DNA from 4 places in the Paenibacillus sp. E194 genome. Region 1 is predicted to be linked to each of the others. Evidence: riboswitches for the same ligand, from Rfam matches in the RefSeq annotation. Region 1 holds a riboswitch; each other region holds the start of a gene.

Evidence for each region. A riboswitch is a leader RNA that binds a small molecule or an ion and turns the genes downstream of it on or off. The one in region 1 is predicted to bind cyclic di-AMP.
Region 2: it holds a riboswitch for cyclic di-AMP, as region 1 does, so the genes downstream of both, AZ66_RS14425 (3D domain-containing protein) here and AZ66_RS25300 (hypothetical protein) in region 1, are expected to answer to the same signal.
Region 3: it holds a riboswitch for cyclic di-AMP, as region 1 does, so the genes downstream of both, AZ66_RS02270 (TrkH family potassium uptake protein) here and AZ66_RS25300 (hypothetical protein) in region 1, are expected to answer to the same signal.
Region 4: it holds a riboswitch for cyclic di-AMP, as region 1 does, so the genes downstream of both, AZ66_RS31915 (hypothetical protein) here and AZ66_RS25300 (hypothetical protein) in region 1, are expected to answer to the same signal.

The regions. Positions count from the first base shown of each region.
Region 1 covers NZ_JMDX01000288.1:79-4,249, forward strand. The annotation lists partial or broken gene AZ66_RS25290 (potassium-transporting ATPase subunit B) at 1-185, opposite strand, end outside; gene kdpA (potassium-transporting ATPase subunit KdpA) at 298-1,977, opposite strand; gene kdpF (K(+)-transporting ATPase subunit F) at 2,032-2,112, opposite strand; cyclic di-AMP (ydaO/yuaA leader) riboswitch at 2,413-2,590, opposite strand; gene AZ66_RS25300 (hypothetical protein) at 2,605-3,012, opposite strand; cyclic di-AMP (ydaO/yuaA leader) riboswitch at 3,083-3,273, opposite strand; gene AZ66_RS25310 (hypothetical protein) at 3,787-4,086, opposite strand; gene AZ66_RS25315 (hypothetical protein) at 4,079-4,171, opposite strand, start outside.
Region 2 covers NZ_JMDX01000092.1:3,592-7,762, forward strand. The annotation lists gene AZ66_RS30620 (polysaccharide deacetylase family protein) at 1-975, shown strand, start outside; gene AZ66_RS14425 (3D domain-containing protein) at 1,061-1,771, opposite strand; cyclic di-AMP (ydaO/yuaA leader) riboswitch at 1,781-1,948, opposite strand; gene AZ66_RS14430 (amino acid ABC transporter ATP-binding protein) at 2,195-2,917, opposite strand; gene AZ66_RS14435 (amino acid ABC transporter permease) at 2,910-3,566, opposite strand; gene AZ66_RS14440 (transporter substrate-binding domain-containing protein) at 3,719-4,171, opposite strand, start outside.
Region 3 covers NZ_JMDX01000008.1:32,980-37,150, reverse strand. The annotation lists gene AZ66_RS02275 (potassium channel family protein) at 91-774, opposite strand; gene AZ66_RS02270 (TrkH family potassium uptake protein) at 814-2,172, opposite strand; cyclic di-AMP (ydaO/yuaA leader) riboswitch at 2,231-2,389, opposite strand; gene AZ66_RS02265 (CPBP family intramembrane glutamic endopeptidase) at 2,638-4,171, shown strand, end outside.
Region 4 covers NZ_JMDX01000106.1:11,069-15,239, reverse strand. The annotation lists gene dhaK (dihydroxyacetone kinase subunit DhaK) at 1-1,211, shown strand, start outside; cyclic di-AMP (ydaO/yuaA leader) riboswitch at 1,382-1,511, shown strand; gene AZ66_RS31915 (hypothetical protein) at 1,518-1,844, shown strand; gene AZ66_RS15730 (CAP domain-containing protein) at 1,825-2,376, shown strand; gene AZ66_RS15725 (DUF2785 domain-containing protein) at 2,494-3,327, opposite strand; gene AZ66_RS15720 (nucleoside recognition domain-containing protein) at 3,557-4,171, opposite strand, start outside.

The sequences.
Region 1 (4,171 bases):
GTAATGAATAAGATGAAGCTGACCGTGCCGTTGAACCAACGTGGCATTGGCGAACCAAAGGCATCCGGCACGAACGTAAGCAGCAGTGTAATAACGAAGCCAATCTCGCAAATAAACATCATCGGGTTTTTAACCATCTGGCGCGGATCGAACTTCCGCAGCGCATCGATCGATGCTGCTCGCATTAAGCTGCCTTGGAACATGCTCCGTTCCTTGTCTTGATGTGTATGCATACGCGCCGGTTCAAATGGCGCAGGTGTTTTCATCTGTTTTTCCGTCTTCATTTTCCGTTCCCCCTTATTTCCACAACGTCAGATGTTCTGCGACCGGACCGAGCACGACTACCGGGAAGAACGTCAGAGCACCCACAATAAGTACTGTGCAGACAAATACGATACCGAACAGCGCCGTATTCGTCTGGAACGTACCACTTGTGTTCGGAATTGGCTGCTTCTTCGCCATCGATCCTGCTACGGCAAGGAGCGTAACGAGCGATACGTAGCGCCCCAAGAACATGACAATACCTGTGGAAATGTTCCAAAACGGCGTTGCATCTCCCAATCCTTCAAAGCCAGAACCATTGTTCGCCGCAGAAGACGTAAACTCATACAACGCTTGAGACAATCCGTGGAATCCTGGATTGGACAGGGTATCCGCTTGTGTGGCAACTGCAATCGCCGTTGGTACGAGAATCAATATGGGATGTACCAACAGGGTAACCGCAAGCAGTTTCATCTCCTTACTTTCCAGCTTGCGTCCCAAAAATTCAGGTGTCCGCCCAACCATGAGGCCTGATAAAAACACGGCAATCATGACGTACAGCAGCACGTTCATAAATCCCGCACCGACGCCGCCGAATACGGTATTCAGCATCATATTCGCCATCGGGATCAAGCCGCCAAGCGGTGTCAGCGTATCATGCATATTGTTGACACCGCCCGTCTCTGATGCAGTCGTAACGACCGAATACAGTGAGGACTGGGCAACGCCAATACGAACTTCCTTCCCTTCCATACTACCTGTTCCACTCAATCCTGCTGCGTTAAGCACAGGATTGCCCATATGTTCGGCTGTAAGAGATGATCCGAGCATAATCAGGAACAGAATCGCCATGGAGACGAACAGCACACGCCCTTCCTTCTTGTTGCCGACCATGCGGCTGTAGGTAAACGGCAACCCTGTGCAGAGCATCAGCATAAGCAGAATATGAAGTACATTCGTTGCACCATTCGGATTCTCAAATGGATGTGCTGAGTTCGCTCCATAATGGCCACCGCCGTTGTTGCCAAGCTCCTTAATCGACATCATCGAGCCTACGGGCCCAAGCGGAATATGCTGCTCTGCTCCTTCAACCGTGACTGCAGTATCCATTGGACTCAAGGATTGCGGCGTACCATTCCAGATGAACAGGATGCTGGCAACAATAGCAATTGGCATAAAGATCCGTGTAATCGAACGAACTAAGTCAGCCAGAAAGTTGCCGAGCGGCTTGCCAGTCAACCCTCGTATAATGGCCATTACTGCCGCTAGCGCAGTAGCAGGTGACGTAAACATCAAGAAAATAATGCCCGTCATTTGTGACAGCGGAGAAAGTCCACTTTCACCGCTATAGTGCTGCAAGTTCGTATTCGCCATGAAGCTGATCGCCGTATTGAATGCTACTCCCGGTTCCATGCCAGGAATGCCATTCGGATTGAGCGGCAATACCCCTTGAAGGCGGAATATTGCATATGTCACCACAATCATCAGCACGTTCGTGGCAACTGCCGTAAAGGCGTATGCCTTCCAGCTTTGCGATTGATCCTTAATGCCGAAACACTTAAACAAAAAACGATCTATCGGACCAAATACAAGATCCAGCGGTCTTGGAGCTCCGCTATTGTCAAACACCCCTGCCATATATATTCCGATCGGACGCGCTATCGCCAAGGCAAGCAATAAGGTAATTCCAATGGCGATCCATTCGATTGCACTCATTGTTCCGTTCCACCCTTCTCTAATGTACAAATATCAACAATCACTCTGCCCAAACTAAAATCGTTCCGGTTTGACTAAGGCATATAGCAAATAAATGAACAGCGCCGTAATCAAGGTGAATAACACGATCATCATGAGCGATCACCCCGTTCCTCCACTTCCGTCTTGCACCAATGGAGAATACCCAATACGCTTAGTCCAAGCAGTGCGAGAAGAATCATCATGACTGCATCAAACATAGTCCCTTCCTCCTCCTGAATAAGGTTCTCATCTCTCCAGGCAATGCTGCCGCGATCCCGCTCCTACCAAGACTTCCTGCTCAGTAGGAACGCGCAGGCAACACAAAAAGCCACACGGAAAGAGGGACCCTTTCCGTGTGGCCTATTTCGCGCATCGTCAAATAAACGTGCGCGTAATGTTCCACGACGAAATAAAGGCTGCCTCCTTGGACGCTTACGAGGTTAGCTGACGGATTCGGGCGCGAAGAGTCGCCCTACCGGCCAGGAACGGATTCCTGTGCCGGATTCACCCCTTGCGCGAACTGCAGATGTACAGCTGGCGCACTAACGTTGGTTCCCCCGTTCCCATGAATGGGATTCAGCGGTGAGCATTGCCTATATGGATAAATTAGATGATATCTGATAGTAAAAATGAAACTTGATCCGATTGCGTATAAATGACGTAATTTGCACCAAGCAATCGGTAGATCGACTGCGGATGATGACGCTTCGTCACGATTGTGATCGGATCCGTCGTCCATTGCCGGCATATTTGAAGAAGCCGGCAGGAAAGCGCAAAGCTCTGTTCAAACACATAGATTCGGCCAATCGGGACATGAGGGACGGCCCACGCCTTCGGCTCCGTCGTATTGATTCGGCATACGGAATGAACGCCAACACCTTCCAATCGCGTTGCCAATCGCCCATTATGGGCAATACCCGCAACCGAATATCCTGCTCCTTTCAACTGACGTATGAATTCAATCCCCGTCTCACAGCCTGCGAACACTGTAATGACCCGGTCCGCATCGTACATATCCAGTTCCTCCTGTTCATCTGTCCGAAGCCCTACTTGCAAGAAAGAGGTGCGTCGCCATATGATCAGGCGCGCCTCTCCCGTACGCTTACGAGGTTAGCTGACGGATTCGGGCGCGAAGAGTCGCCCTACCAGCCAGGAACAGCGATCCTGTGCCGGATTCACCCCATGCGAACGGTGGCTGCTGACTGTCCACTCAGCTCCATTCGCTTCATTGGTTCCCCCGCTTCCGCTTCCTGCGGAATTCAGCGATTGAGACGCAACGGATAACGTTGTTGTTGCTGAACTGAATCTTACGCCTTTCCCCTCCTGCTGTAAATGAAATGAAAACCATAATTTCTCCATTTCCGGGCAATTGTGATCAACTAATCCCATCTTATCTCTCATTACAGCATCATTACCTCGCAATTTCTCAACTTTGCTTATGCGGCGATGATTTCATGAGCAAAACAAAGAAATTTAAATAAATACCTGTATGTAAACGCTTTGTTTGACCATTTGTTTGGATTTCCTGGATTTGATTCTATTTACAAATGGAGCCACATTCAAGTTAGAAGCGGCGTCTCCCTTCTTGAACCCAACTTGAAGGGAAATGTAAACCAACTTCGAATTTCTGACGGTGCGCAAGCTTACAACTGCGCATCGTTCTACTCCGTTTACCGACATGTGATATTATATTTGTTTCAAGTTCCTTCTTACCCGAATCCTATCGCTCGACATCCATTAAAAAACAGCCCTCCTCTTGCCTATGCAAGTGTCAGACTGTTCACTTCGTTATGATTGATTGGCATAGGACAGTTGATGTGCATCTTCATATCCCTTCGCATACCCCACCCGATATCCATCTTGAAATGCAGGATGTTGAATGCGGTGATGAGTCGAATGTGTTGAGGCAATTTGCTTCGTTGTACGCCGACACTCGGGCTGGTTCACAACCTGAAGACGGCGTTGCAATTTCCGTTGCGGAACCTGCTTGCTCACTTTCCTTACGCTTCCCGTTGATGCAGTGCCGCTAACCAGCTTCTGCTGTCCCATTTGCCGCCGGGATCTCTGTGCTCGCTTCTGCTTATTCACTTGCAACTTCTCCCTCCTCCACTCTCATCTCCTCGAATTGACAATCCGGATGCAGCCATGGAGGCGCAGCTGTGCCTGTCTTGCG
Region 2 (4,171 bases), on a different contig from region 1:
GTAGACTCCGTGACTATGCATTCCCCACATGCTAAGGAAAAGCAAGAGAATACAGCTTCATCGGAGCATATTGAGATGCCTAAGTTCACCATAACAGCTGAGCAGGGAGAGCGTGATAATCAGAAAAGTCAGAAGAAAAGACTGGAGTCGCAGCAGGCTGAGCCAGAATCTGGCCAGCAGAAGCAACGTTCTTCCACTTCGACTGAACGCAAGTACATGTGGCAGAAATCAAGCCCGTCGCAATCAGCGGCGCAAGCTTCACAATCATCCCGCTCCAGTATGCATAAGATGAAGAAACAGCATCTCACGATTGCGGAACTGCGGTTGAAGTACCCACATATCTTTAAATTGAATGCGAAGCAGCGTCAAGGAGAACGACAAGTTGCGCTTACCTTCGATGACGCACCGGATAACCGCATTACGCCGCTTGTATTGGATATATTGAAGGAGCACAATATCCGAGCCACTTTCTTTCTCGTTGGCTCTCGTGCCAAGGCATATCCAGGACTCGTCGAGCGGATGGTACGCGAGGGGCATGTGATCGGTAATCATTCGTACAATCATCCATTGTTGACAAAGCTGACGCTACCAGCTTTTGAACACCAGGTGAAGGATACTGAACGCATTATCGAGCAGTCAACCGGATATAAGCCTCGTTACTTCCGTCCGCCATATGGAGAAATCAACGAAGAGCAATTGCGCTGGGCAGGAGATAATGGATACATGGTCGTGAACTGGGATGTAGATACGAACGATTGGCGAGGATTAACCGCTTCACGTATTTTGCAAAATGTGATGCGTGGGGTCCGTCCAGGTTCCATCATTTTGCAGCATGCCAGCGGAAGCACACAAAATGGGTACCTGCATGGTACCGTGAAAGCACTCCCATCAATTATTCAGCAGTTGAGAGATCGGGAATATGAATTCGTCACCTTGCCTGATCTGCTTCAAGATCAGAAGGAAAAGAAGGAATAAGTAAACAAGCCCCGCCATAATGGCGAGGCTTGTTGTTCAATTGCTATTGTAAGTATTTATCTACATCTATTTATAATAGTAGATATTATTTCAACACGTATACTTTAACGTCTTGCACGCCGAATGTGTTGCCTGTCTTCTTGCTTACCGGTACAAATATGTCAACCTTTTTCCCCTTGATTGCACCGCCTGTATCCGTAGCTACAGCAACCATACCGCCTGTCGGCAAGTGTTTGAAATCATATCCCGTAATATACAATTTCGTTCCAAGCGGAATCACTTTTGGATCGACCGCAACTGTGCCTAGTTTCAATGCATTACCCAAAGCATCAACTGCGCCCCATTTGCCGTTTTCACTCGGATGAGCAGTATAGGCTGTTGCGCGCATGCTTATCGTTTTCTTGTATGTCGCTGTACGTCCAGAGGACAATTGAACTACATTTTTAGGAGCAGCTTGTTGCACTGCTGCTTTCTGATTATTCGAAGCCGTTTTGACTGCCTGTCCGTCATTTTTTGCTACACCCAAAGCATTATTGACTGGCATCCCTTCCAATACCGATTTTTGAACAACGGGGCTTGGAAGTTCGATGGAGAGTCCACCATACAGATTTTTCGGATTAATTGTCGGGTTTGCCGACAATACGGATTCAACACTCATGTTGTAATTCTTAGCAATTGAATAGAACGTTTCTCCCTCTTTTACCGTATAAGGCTCAGCCTGTGCCGGCAAAATTTGAAGAATGGACGCAAGTCCAAGTAAAGCTGCAGTAATCGTTAGTGTAATTCTTTTACGCATATGTTCTGTTTTCCTCCTGTGCATTAGCCTGCGGGGTTAGTTGTCGGATTCGGGTCAAGGAGTTCCCCTACGCCATTCCAATTGCGGAATAAGCGATTCACCCCAAGGTGTTCTCAACATATCGAACACCGGTCAATAATCCCCCGTACGGGTGTGTCGTTTCGGCTCGGATTGCATCATATCACAATTTTGTAACCTGTGCGCAGGAATATGATGGTAAGTCTCTGGAACCCGCGCCCCCCAATGGATTGAAGCTTCAAACTTTTTTTATTTCATAACAAATTTGTAATCAGAGATGACATTTTTGTAATCTTTATGTTTCTATCATAGCACATATTTCAGATTTGTAAACGAAAACGCTTACATATTACAACAAGCAATAATAGGCACCCCTTAAGGATGCCTATTCGAACACCTATATATTTACAATACTCTACTTAGAAAATCCTGCGTTCTAGCATGCTTAGGATGGTTAAATAATTGGTCTGGAGAACCTTCCTCCACGATATTGCCGCCATCCATAAATAATATACGATCGCCCACTTCACGTGCGAAGTTCATCTCATGAGTTACGATTACCATCGTCATTCCTTCTGCGGCGAGTGATTTCATGACCTCAAGCACTTCGCCGACCATCTCTGGATCAAGCGCTGATGTCGGCTCATCGAACAGCATCACATGCGGCTGCATAGCAAGCGCTCGCGCAATCGCGATACGCTGCTTCTGTCCACCGGACAGCTGTCTAGGGAATGCCTTGGCCTTATCCGCCAAACCAACCTTGCTAAGCAGCTCCATTGCTAGTTTATTAGCTTCAGCCTCTGGCACATCTTTCACCTTTATTGGAGCAAGGGTAATATTTTGCAGCACGGTCATATGGGGAAATAGGTTGAACGATTGGAATACCATCCCCATTTTTTCACGTGTTTTGTTGATGTTGTGCGACTTGTCTGTGATACACTGATCCTCGAAGCGGATATCCCCTTGTGTCGGAGTTTCCAGCAAATTAATGCAACGCAGGAGAGTACTTTTTCCAGATCCGCTAGGGCCTATGACAACAACCACTTCACCACGGTCAATAGAGACATTTACCCCTTTTAAAATCTCCAATTTATCATACGATTTATGCAAATTTTGAATTTTAATCATGCTCGCTCAACTTCCTTTCCAAACGTGCCACCACTTTCGATAAAGTGAAGGTTAGAATGAGATAGATACACGCCGCTCCAATCAATGGCCCCATCGCTGAATAAATTTTGGCACGTACGATATTCGTTTCAAACATCAAGTCTGCAATCCCGATGGTGCTGACAATTGAAGTCTCCTTAATAATCGTAATAAATTCGTTGCCGATCGCAGGAATGACATTGCGGAACGCTTGTGGAAGTACGATCAAGCGCATCCCCATTGATTTTGACATCCCGAGAGAACGCGCTGCTTCCAATTGACCGTGGTCGATCGATTGTATGCCGGCACGGAAGATTTCAGCCAAATACGCACCACTATTTAAGGATAGAGCAATCGCTCCAGATGTTAGCGCACTGAATTCTACGCCATACTCTGCAAGTCCATAATGAATAATGAATAATTGTACAAGCAGCGGTGTTCCACGGAACACCTCGATATAGGTGACAGCAAACCATTTAAGCGGCTTTATTTTAGACATCCGCATCAAGACAATGGCCACTCCCAATAGTAATCCGAACAGAACGGATATCGCGGATAGCAGCACGGTTATGCCAGCACCGGATACAAATCCTAATTTATACGTCCATAACATGTCGAACCAATCGAACATGACAACCTTCCCCTTCCCTACCTATCACGACTGTTAATCTGTATTTCTTCTATATAAAGAGAAAAAGCTCCTCACTGGTTGAATTCCCACGAGGAGCGAACATATCACATCGAGATCTGTATAGACCGCATATAGATGCAATCCATATGATCTTATTGTTCCGCCAGTTGTACCGCTTGTGTAATGAATTCATCCAGTTTGCCCTGCTGCTTCAAGCGTTCAAGCGTCTTATTCACTTCATCACGCAGTTTCACACTGCCCTTGCGCACTCCGATTACATATCCTTCACTTACTGGCTTCAATTCCACTGGCGCGACAGCGACTTCCTTGCGATTCGCAGCAAATGCCGCTGCCACAGGCTTCTCCACAACGACAGCCTCTAAACGATTCGACTCCAGCGCAAGAACGAGGTCGTTCACCTTATCCAGCATTTCCTTCTTCGCATCAGGGATTTGCTGAACGACATCCTCGAAGGTTGAGCCAAGCTGTACGCCGATTTTCATCCCCTTCAAATCTTCAGGTGACTTATACTTATCCTTGTCTGCTGCACGTACAATTACCCCTGCTTCCGCCAAGTAATAAGGTGTAGAGAACTCCATTGCATT
Region 3 (4,171 bases), on a different contig from region 1:
TTTTACATAAGCAATAAGCCTGCAGTTGTCGCTTATCCATACAAGCGATGACTGCAGGCTTATTTGTGACCTTCTATGGCAAGGGATGCTTTACGATTTTTTATCGTTCCCCTTCAACATAAATGCTTCTTCAAAATCTTCGATTTGCGTATTCGTACCGATCATAACCATAATATCTTTCTCATCAAGCACATCTTCGGCTGATGGTGCAATAATAATGCCTTTCGGCTTATTCAGCGCCACGATGCTGCACCCGAACTTAGCTCTTGGATTCACATCCTTGAGCGCCATTCCTTGCATGCAGCCAGGCACGCTCAGCTCTGCAATGGTATATTCCTTGGACAATTCAATGTAATCCAGCAAGTTCGGTGATACAAGTTGGTGAGCTACGCGAATGCCCATATCCCGCTCTGGGTAAATAACCCTGTCCACACCGATCCGCTCCAGAACACGTCCATGCAATTCGGAAAGTGCTTTGGCGACAACCTTCTTCACGCCAAGTTCCTTCATCTGAATACTAACCAGAATGCTCGTCTGAATATCGTCACCAATGGCTACGATCGCACAATCGAAGTTACGTATGCCGAGTGAGCGCAGCACCTCTTCATCTGATGCGTCCGCTACAACTGCATGGGTTACGAAGCCCATAACATCCCCAATTACTTCCTCATCTTTATCAATGCCTAGCACCTGGTGTCCAAGCTTTACTAGCTCCTTCGCGAGACTCGAACCGAAACGTCCCATCCCGATCACTGCAAACTGCTGCAACTCCATATCCCTGTATACTCCTTCGTCCGTTACAATCTAACTTGCTTATCCTATCGTTATTTTTCCTTCTGGGTGTCGGTATAATTCCCGCTCATTTTTCGGGCCTAACGCATAAGCCAACGTTAATGGACCAAGACGGCCTGCAAACATCGTCAGGCTCAGCAGCACTTTTCCGATATCTGATAAATCCGCCGTCAATCCCATTGATAACCCTACCGTTCCGAAGGCCGATGTTGTATCGAATAATATCATCAGGAAGCTATGATCTTCTGTTGTCGACAATATCATCGATACGATAATGACCAAGAACAATGACAGCAGCGTTAGTGTAACTGCTTTGAAGATACGATCCTTGGCGAGTCGATACCGGTAAATGACGATATCTTCTTTCCCGCGAATCATAGCAAATACGGCTCCGATGAGAATGGCGAACGTCGTCGTCTTAATACCACCACCAGTGGATCCTGGTGATGCCCCGATGAACATCAAAAGAACCATAAAAAATTGCGAGGCTTGGCGCATGGCTCCGATGTCAATCGTATTCGCTCCAGCGGTACGCGGGCTGACCGACTGGAACAGGGATGCCCAGAGCTTCTCCCAGCCATTCAAACTGCCTAACGTGCGTGTATTGGTAAATTCAAATATAAATATAACGACCGTTCCGATTACAATGAGCAATCCCGTCATCGTTAACACGATCTTCGTATGCAGAGACAACTTGCGAGTACGCTTGTATTCCACCAAATCGGACAAGACGATAAATCCAATCCCGCCAAGGATAATAAGCAGCATCGATACCAGGTTAATAATAGGGTCTCCGACATAACTGGTTAAGCTCGAAAACGGCCCACTGACAGAGCCGAACAAATCAAAGCCTGCGTTATTGAAAAAAGAAACAGCATGGAAGATACCGAAATAAATGGCCTTGCCTAGCGGAAGATCAAATGCCCATCGCACGGAGAACAGTACAGCTGCCGTCCCCTCGATACATACCGCAAACAAGATCACTTTACGGATAAGGCGCACGATGCCTTCCATGCTGCCCTGATTAAGCGCTTCCTGTAATATAAGCCTTTCCTTCAGCGATATCTTCTTCTTCAGTGCTAATGCGAACAGCGTTGCCATTGTCATGAATCCAAGCCCACCAATTTGGATAAGCAGCATGATGACCACCTGCCCGAATACGGTAAAATGAGTGCCCGTATCCACCACAATGAGCCCCGTCACACAAGTTGCTGACGTTGACGTGAACAATGCATCGAGGAATGGCAGCGGAATCCCATCCGCATTTGATATCGGAAGCATGAGTAGAAATGCGCCCAATAATACAATTGCTGCAAACCCTACAACCAGAATTCGCGGTGGTGTCAGATTGAATCGAATGGCCTTTTTTGTTCCCTCCACGGGAGTCACCTCTTTTTTCCCCACGAAAAAAAGCACTGGAAATCCAATGCTATCGCTGGTATCCTGACGTACATGCCTACGAGGTTAGCTGTCGGATTCGGGCACGTTCAGGCTGCCCTAATCGCAAGTGGATTCTATGCATCCACAACTGCGATATTCACCCCATTTATCGGGTCCCCCGCTTTCGTTCATTCACGAAACTCGGCTTGTATGCAATTCATAACGAGATTATATACGTTTCCCCTGCAGCATACAAAGTCAAGGAATGAACAAATTAACCAGAATAAGACGAAAAACTTGAATAAATAGCGCTTACAATCCCCTATTTTCTTCAATTGTATTCAAAACACTCATTATCGCTAGGTGTTTCTTCATTTTCTCTGCTGGACTTTACAAAGTTGAAGTGGATAAAATGAACAAATAAGCAACCATACGCTAAATGTGTGATGGAATGGAGGTTCCAACATGTCCTATGTATCCAAGCCGCTTCTTCTTTCTTCTATGGCCGGATTTCTATTATTCCTCATTGTTCAGGTATTCATTCCCTTTCAACAGACAGAAGCCATGATGGAATCAGCAGCCAGCCAATCCCTCTTAACCAAAGAAAAAGCAGCGCAAAAGGCACTCACATTTGTACAGGACTTGAAACAGTTCCATATTTCAATTACGCCTGAAGAAGCTACTGCACCAACCGTCATTTATCGCAGTCAATCAACGGTTTCCGGCTACATGAGCAAGGAGAAGCTGACCGCTTCATTTCAGAAATGGGAACCATCCAGCCCCTATGATACTTTTCAGGTATTATTGAATATGAATCGAGCTGGAAAATCCGGTGTCATGCGCATTGACGTTCACATGACAAGCGGTCGTATTATTGGATTCGAATGGGAGGAGAAGCCTCCTATCACCTCGAACTTAGACGGGGTGACGGGAAACCAGGTGGATATGGCGTCAGCAGAAAATGAGGAGACTGCCTTGGATCCAGTGAACCGTAAGAAGCTTGCTGATACACTTTTGAAACACATGGGATGGAATCCTGCCCAATTAAAACTCATTGATTCATCGTCAGAGCTAGACACGGTTGAGTATAACGTGCCTGAAGCACGACTAGGTGAAGCTGCATTGAATGTGAAGGCCGTCTTCTCCCAAGATCGTATTGTCATGCTGAAGCCCTTCTGGGTTATCCCGAACAGCTACCTAGCTGAAGAACTACATCAAACGAAGACCGCATCGTCCATTTACAATATCGGCTATATGTGGATGACGATCCTACTAAGTGCATGTTCACTGATCGCTTGCATCGTCTACCGTCATGGCCTGAAGTTCGGATCGAAGACATTGTTCGCTCTTACTGCCGTCTCATGCGGAATTTCTCTGCTGCATCTATGGAACGTGCTTCCGGGTCTCTTCGCTCTGGAACTCCGTACCCCTGTGGACGGGGTGAATATGGGGCTGTCCTTTGCCATTCAAGCCGCAATTACAGTAATTCAAGGCGTTATCCTCTACTTCTCTCTCCATGCAGGAAAGCGAGCATGGGAGTTGTCTGCGTACAGAGATGTACTGCCTACATGGAGTGACCGCGCATTTGGCGGCAAGCTCACACAAGCATTATGGATCGGAATCGCGTACACAGGCGTATTGCTCGGCATGCAAACAGTTGTATTTTTCATTTTGGAATCAGGGTTTCATGCGTGGTCATCGACCGATGCCTCACAATCACCGCTCAACCTGCGAATTGCACCACTGTTCCCTCTTCTAGCTTGGGTTGCAGCTATTTCGGAGGAAGGGATATATCGTTTGTTCGGGGTTGGACTGCTGAACCGATTGTTCCGCAACCCATGGTTAGCCGGGATTATCCCTACCCTTGTATGGGCGTTCGGACATGTCACCTATCCAATCTATCCGTACTACTCTCGGCCGGTAGAGCTCCTGTTTATCGGCATGTTCTTCCTGTTCATTATGCTGAAGCATAGCTGGTGGACGGCCATGTTCGCTCACC
Region 4 (4,171 bases), on a different contig from region 1:
GAAGTATTGGATTCGCGCTTACCTCATGCACAGTTCCAGCGAAAGGAACACCAACGTTCCAGTTGAATGACGATGAGATCGAGTACGGCGTAGGAATTCATGGGGAGCCTGGCATTCGCCGAGAGAAGATTGCTTCTGCTAACGAACTGGCGAAGAAAATGGTTGCGGATTTGTTCCGTGACATGAAGATTACAGCAGGCTCTGAGCAGGAGCTAGCCGTGCTGATTAACGGATTTGGCGGATCCCCGCTGCAAGAACTATACTTGCTGGCGAACGCCGTAGTTCGGGAGATTCATGCACAACAAATTACTCTTGTTAAAGTATTCGTAGGCAACTACATGACAAGTATCGATATGGCTGGCGCGTCGGTGTCGGTTATCCGCTTGGATGAACAGCTTAAGCATTACCTCGAAGCAAGCTGCAATACGCCTGCATTGCAGGTGAGCGGTTCATTTGAACCAATCCATCCTGAGGAGATGTCCGAAGCAGTAACTGCGAGCCACGAGGTATCCTTCACAGTAGAGACGGACGAGGCCTTCTCGAAGGTCGAACATAATGTGTTCACCGTTAATAACTTGATCTATCTAACAGACAAGATGAGTGAAATCATCATTGAAAATGAAGTTCCATTCTGCGAGTTGGATTCACATGCAGGTGATGGCGACTTCGGTATGAGTGTGGCGAAAGGCTTCAAGCAATTGAAAAGAGAATGGTATGACATCATTGCACATCATTCAGACAACATGGGCAGCTTCCTCCATGCTTGCTCGTTAGTTATTATGGAGCATTGCGGCGGCGCTTCCGGCCCAATCTGGGGTTCAGCATTCCGTGCAGCCAGCAAGTTCGCGGGCGAACGCGTAGAATTGACCGTTTCTGAATTTGCACAAATGATGCAAGCAGTTGTTAAAGGCATTCAAGACACGGGCGAGCGCTCATTTGGAAGAGGAGCTGTAGTTGGGGATAAGACACTTGTCGATGCATTGGCTCCATTTGCAGATGCGTGGGTACAGAGTGCGTCTGAGGGCGATGACGTGAAGACTGCTTCTGTGAAAGCAGCAGAGGCTGCTGTTCAAGGTGCAAAGTATACAGAGACAATTGTAGCTCGTATGGGAAGAGCAGGTACGGTTGGCGAACGGAGTCTTGGCTATCCTGATGCTGGTGCCTATGCGCTTGGCGTGATTTTCACAGCGTTGTCCCAAGTGATCAAGTAAGCAGCGAGAGGATTAGGAATAGATCAATTTCCGACCAAATGGAATACTAGAAAAGTAGAACCGGAGTGAGTCTAGCTTACTCCGGTTCTTTGTGTTTGGAAGATATTATAATTAATTACAATATATTTGAAATGATCTCCTGTATTATCCGTGTTAGGATCGGAAACGTACCACAAAACAAGCCGAAGCTCGTCAGAGCGCGGGGGAACCGATTCATTGGGGTGAAGTCGTATAGCGACAGGGGAGTCCACTTTAACCCGAACCCGACAGCTAACCTCGCAGGCTGCAAAGGGAGAGATGTACAGGATGAAGAAGACATTTAAGAAAGTTGTAATTACAAGTGCGATTGCATTGGCACCGGTTATGGCAGCGAACTCTGCTATGGCAGCACCCGTTAGCCCAGTGCAACAGCCGAATCCAATGATGAACTCGAATTGTTCAAACCTGGGTATGAATATGGACTTTGATAAAGTATTCCAAGATAACTCGGAATTGAAGCAAATCTTGTCCAAATGGATGGAAGCCATTCATAAAGAAATTGGGAACAAGCCAATCGTTCCGCCTCCAGTTCAAAAGCCAGAGGTGGACAAGCCGGAAGTAAACAAACCTGAAGTTGAAAAAGCCAGAAGCTAACAAACCTGAAGTTGAGAAACCTGAGGTAGAGAAGCCAGAAATCGAGAAACCTGAAGTTGAAAAGCCTGAGGTTAACAAACCAGAAGTAAACAAGCCAGAAGCTGAAAAACCAGTAACACCTGGTGACAATAAACCAACTACGCCACAAGACAACAACAATGCGAACAGTGACTTCGCTAGCCAAGTTATCGATTTGGTGAACCAAGAACGTGCGAATGCTGGTTTGCAGCCGTTGAAATCCGATGCACAATTGAACAAAGTAGCAATGATCAAGGCGAAAGACATGAATGATAACAACTACTTTGACCATCAATCTCCAACACTTGGCTCCCCATTCGATCTGATGAGAGCACAAGGTGTCAATTTCAATACTGCTGGTGAGAACATTGCCAAAGGCCAACGTAATCCGCAAGAAGTAATGAACGCATGGATGAACAGCGATGGGCACCGCAAGAACATCCTGAGCTCGAGCTTCACTTCCATCGGTGTTGCATACTACAATGGCGTGTGGGTACAAGCATTCACAGGCTAACGAGTTAAGTATGTAGATATCACATCAAGAACCTGCAGGTAAGTGCAGGTCTTTTTTGTATTCATTCAGGCGCTCTACAAGAGAATAACGAGGAATGTAACAGAAATGAAGTTGATCTTATATGTCTCTGTTGAAGACCGGATTCAGTTTCTTTTCAATGTTATACCAATTGTGCCATTCTGTTGTTGGATCGATTAATTCTCTCATTGCTGCACGCATCCATACAGATCGAGCAAAATTTTTAACATTTATGCGTCTACAGCGAAAAATCTCTTTGTCTTCATTGGGCAGCTCTACCTGCATAAGCCACGCGCAATAGGACGTGAACGACAACTTATTAAGCTCAAGCATTGACACGACGGCTGTCGCCATTCGTTCATCTTCCTGTGTTCGCAAGATATGATTCGCATGAAGAAGCATGTGCTCAATCGCACCGAGAAGCTTCGTGCATTCCTCTGGGCCAATGTGTGGAATACGTACACAAGCAGCCATGACATCTGCGATGTGAGCTGGAGCATGAGCCCATCCCTTAACTTCTACATAATCGCGATAATCGTTCTCCTGCATGCAATAATCAACAACTCGCTTCGCAATGTGTTCATATAAAGGCTTGCTTATATAAGGCTGTTGTTCATCACGCTTCAGAAGCAGTGCGAGTAAGAGGGCGGAGAATGTACGTTGGAAGACCGAATCGTTCTCAGCAGTCCCAATTCCTTTGAAAAGCATTTGGTCTGATAACGTCTGATGAAGAAGCTCTGTCAGTTGTCCAGCGGTCAGGATTTTTTGTGTAATCAGCCATTCATACAATATCCCATATGCAAGATCATCCCTCAATTCAGGATCTGTAGAGCCAAGTAGGCTGACTACTTGTTGTACGGCTTCATATTGTTCGATTTCGATTGGTAGCTTATATTGATGCTCCACGATCGAGTGCAGCTGCTGCTTGTCCATGAAATGAATCCCCCCATTAAAGATATGTTTAGGTATTTGTATTCGCTAATGAATAATCATAAAAAGAATGAGATGATCATTTTAACATGATAGGAAAGAAATGTATATGTATACGAATGGTAGTAACGAACGAAATCATGGTTTCTAGCAATACGGTATAGTTAGCAATTGAGGAGGGAATGAATAAGAACCCCCCTGAACATTATCGTTTAGGGGGAGAGAGATAACTTTATACCCAACCGAAGGCTCTAGCGAGCTGAGCCGTGGCGAAGGTGACAGCTATAGCGATTCCAAGCGGAATAACGGCAGACAATATTGTCCATTTTGCACTCTTCGTTTCTTTATAAATGTTGAATAGTGTCGTTCCGCAAGGGTAGTGGAGCAAGGAGAACAGCATCATATTCAATGCAGTCAACCATGTCCATCCATGCTGCAGGAAGATTTCCTTGATGTTCTCCATTCCATCTGCATCAACCATTGCCCCAGAGGACAAGTAGCCCATTAGCAAGATAGGAAGGACAACCTCGTTCGCAGGCAAGCCGAGCAGGAATGCCATAACGATGAATCCATCTAAGCCAATAGCATGGGCGAATGGGTCGAAGAATGAAGCCATATGATTCAATATGCTGTCGCCACCGACAAATACGTTGCCAAGAATCCAAGTCAGAACGCCGGCTGGTGCCGCAATAACGACAGCGCGAGTCAATACGTTAAGCGATTTATCACGGGATGACAATAAAATCGTCTTCCAGACTTGCGGTCTGCGGTACGGTGGAAGTTCAAGCGTATAATGTGTGGGCACACCGCGCAGTGCTGTTTTGGACATGACCCAAGATACGGTCAA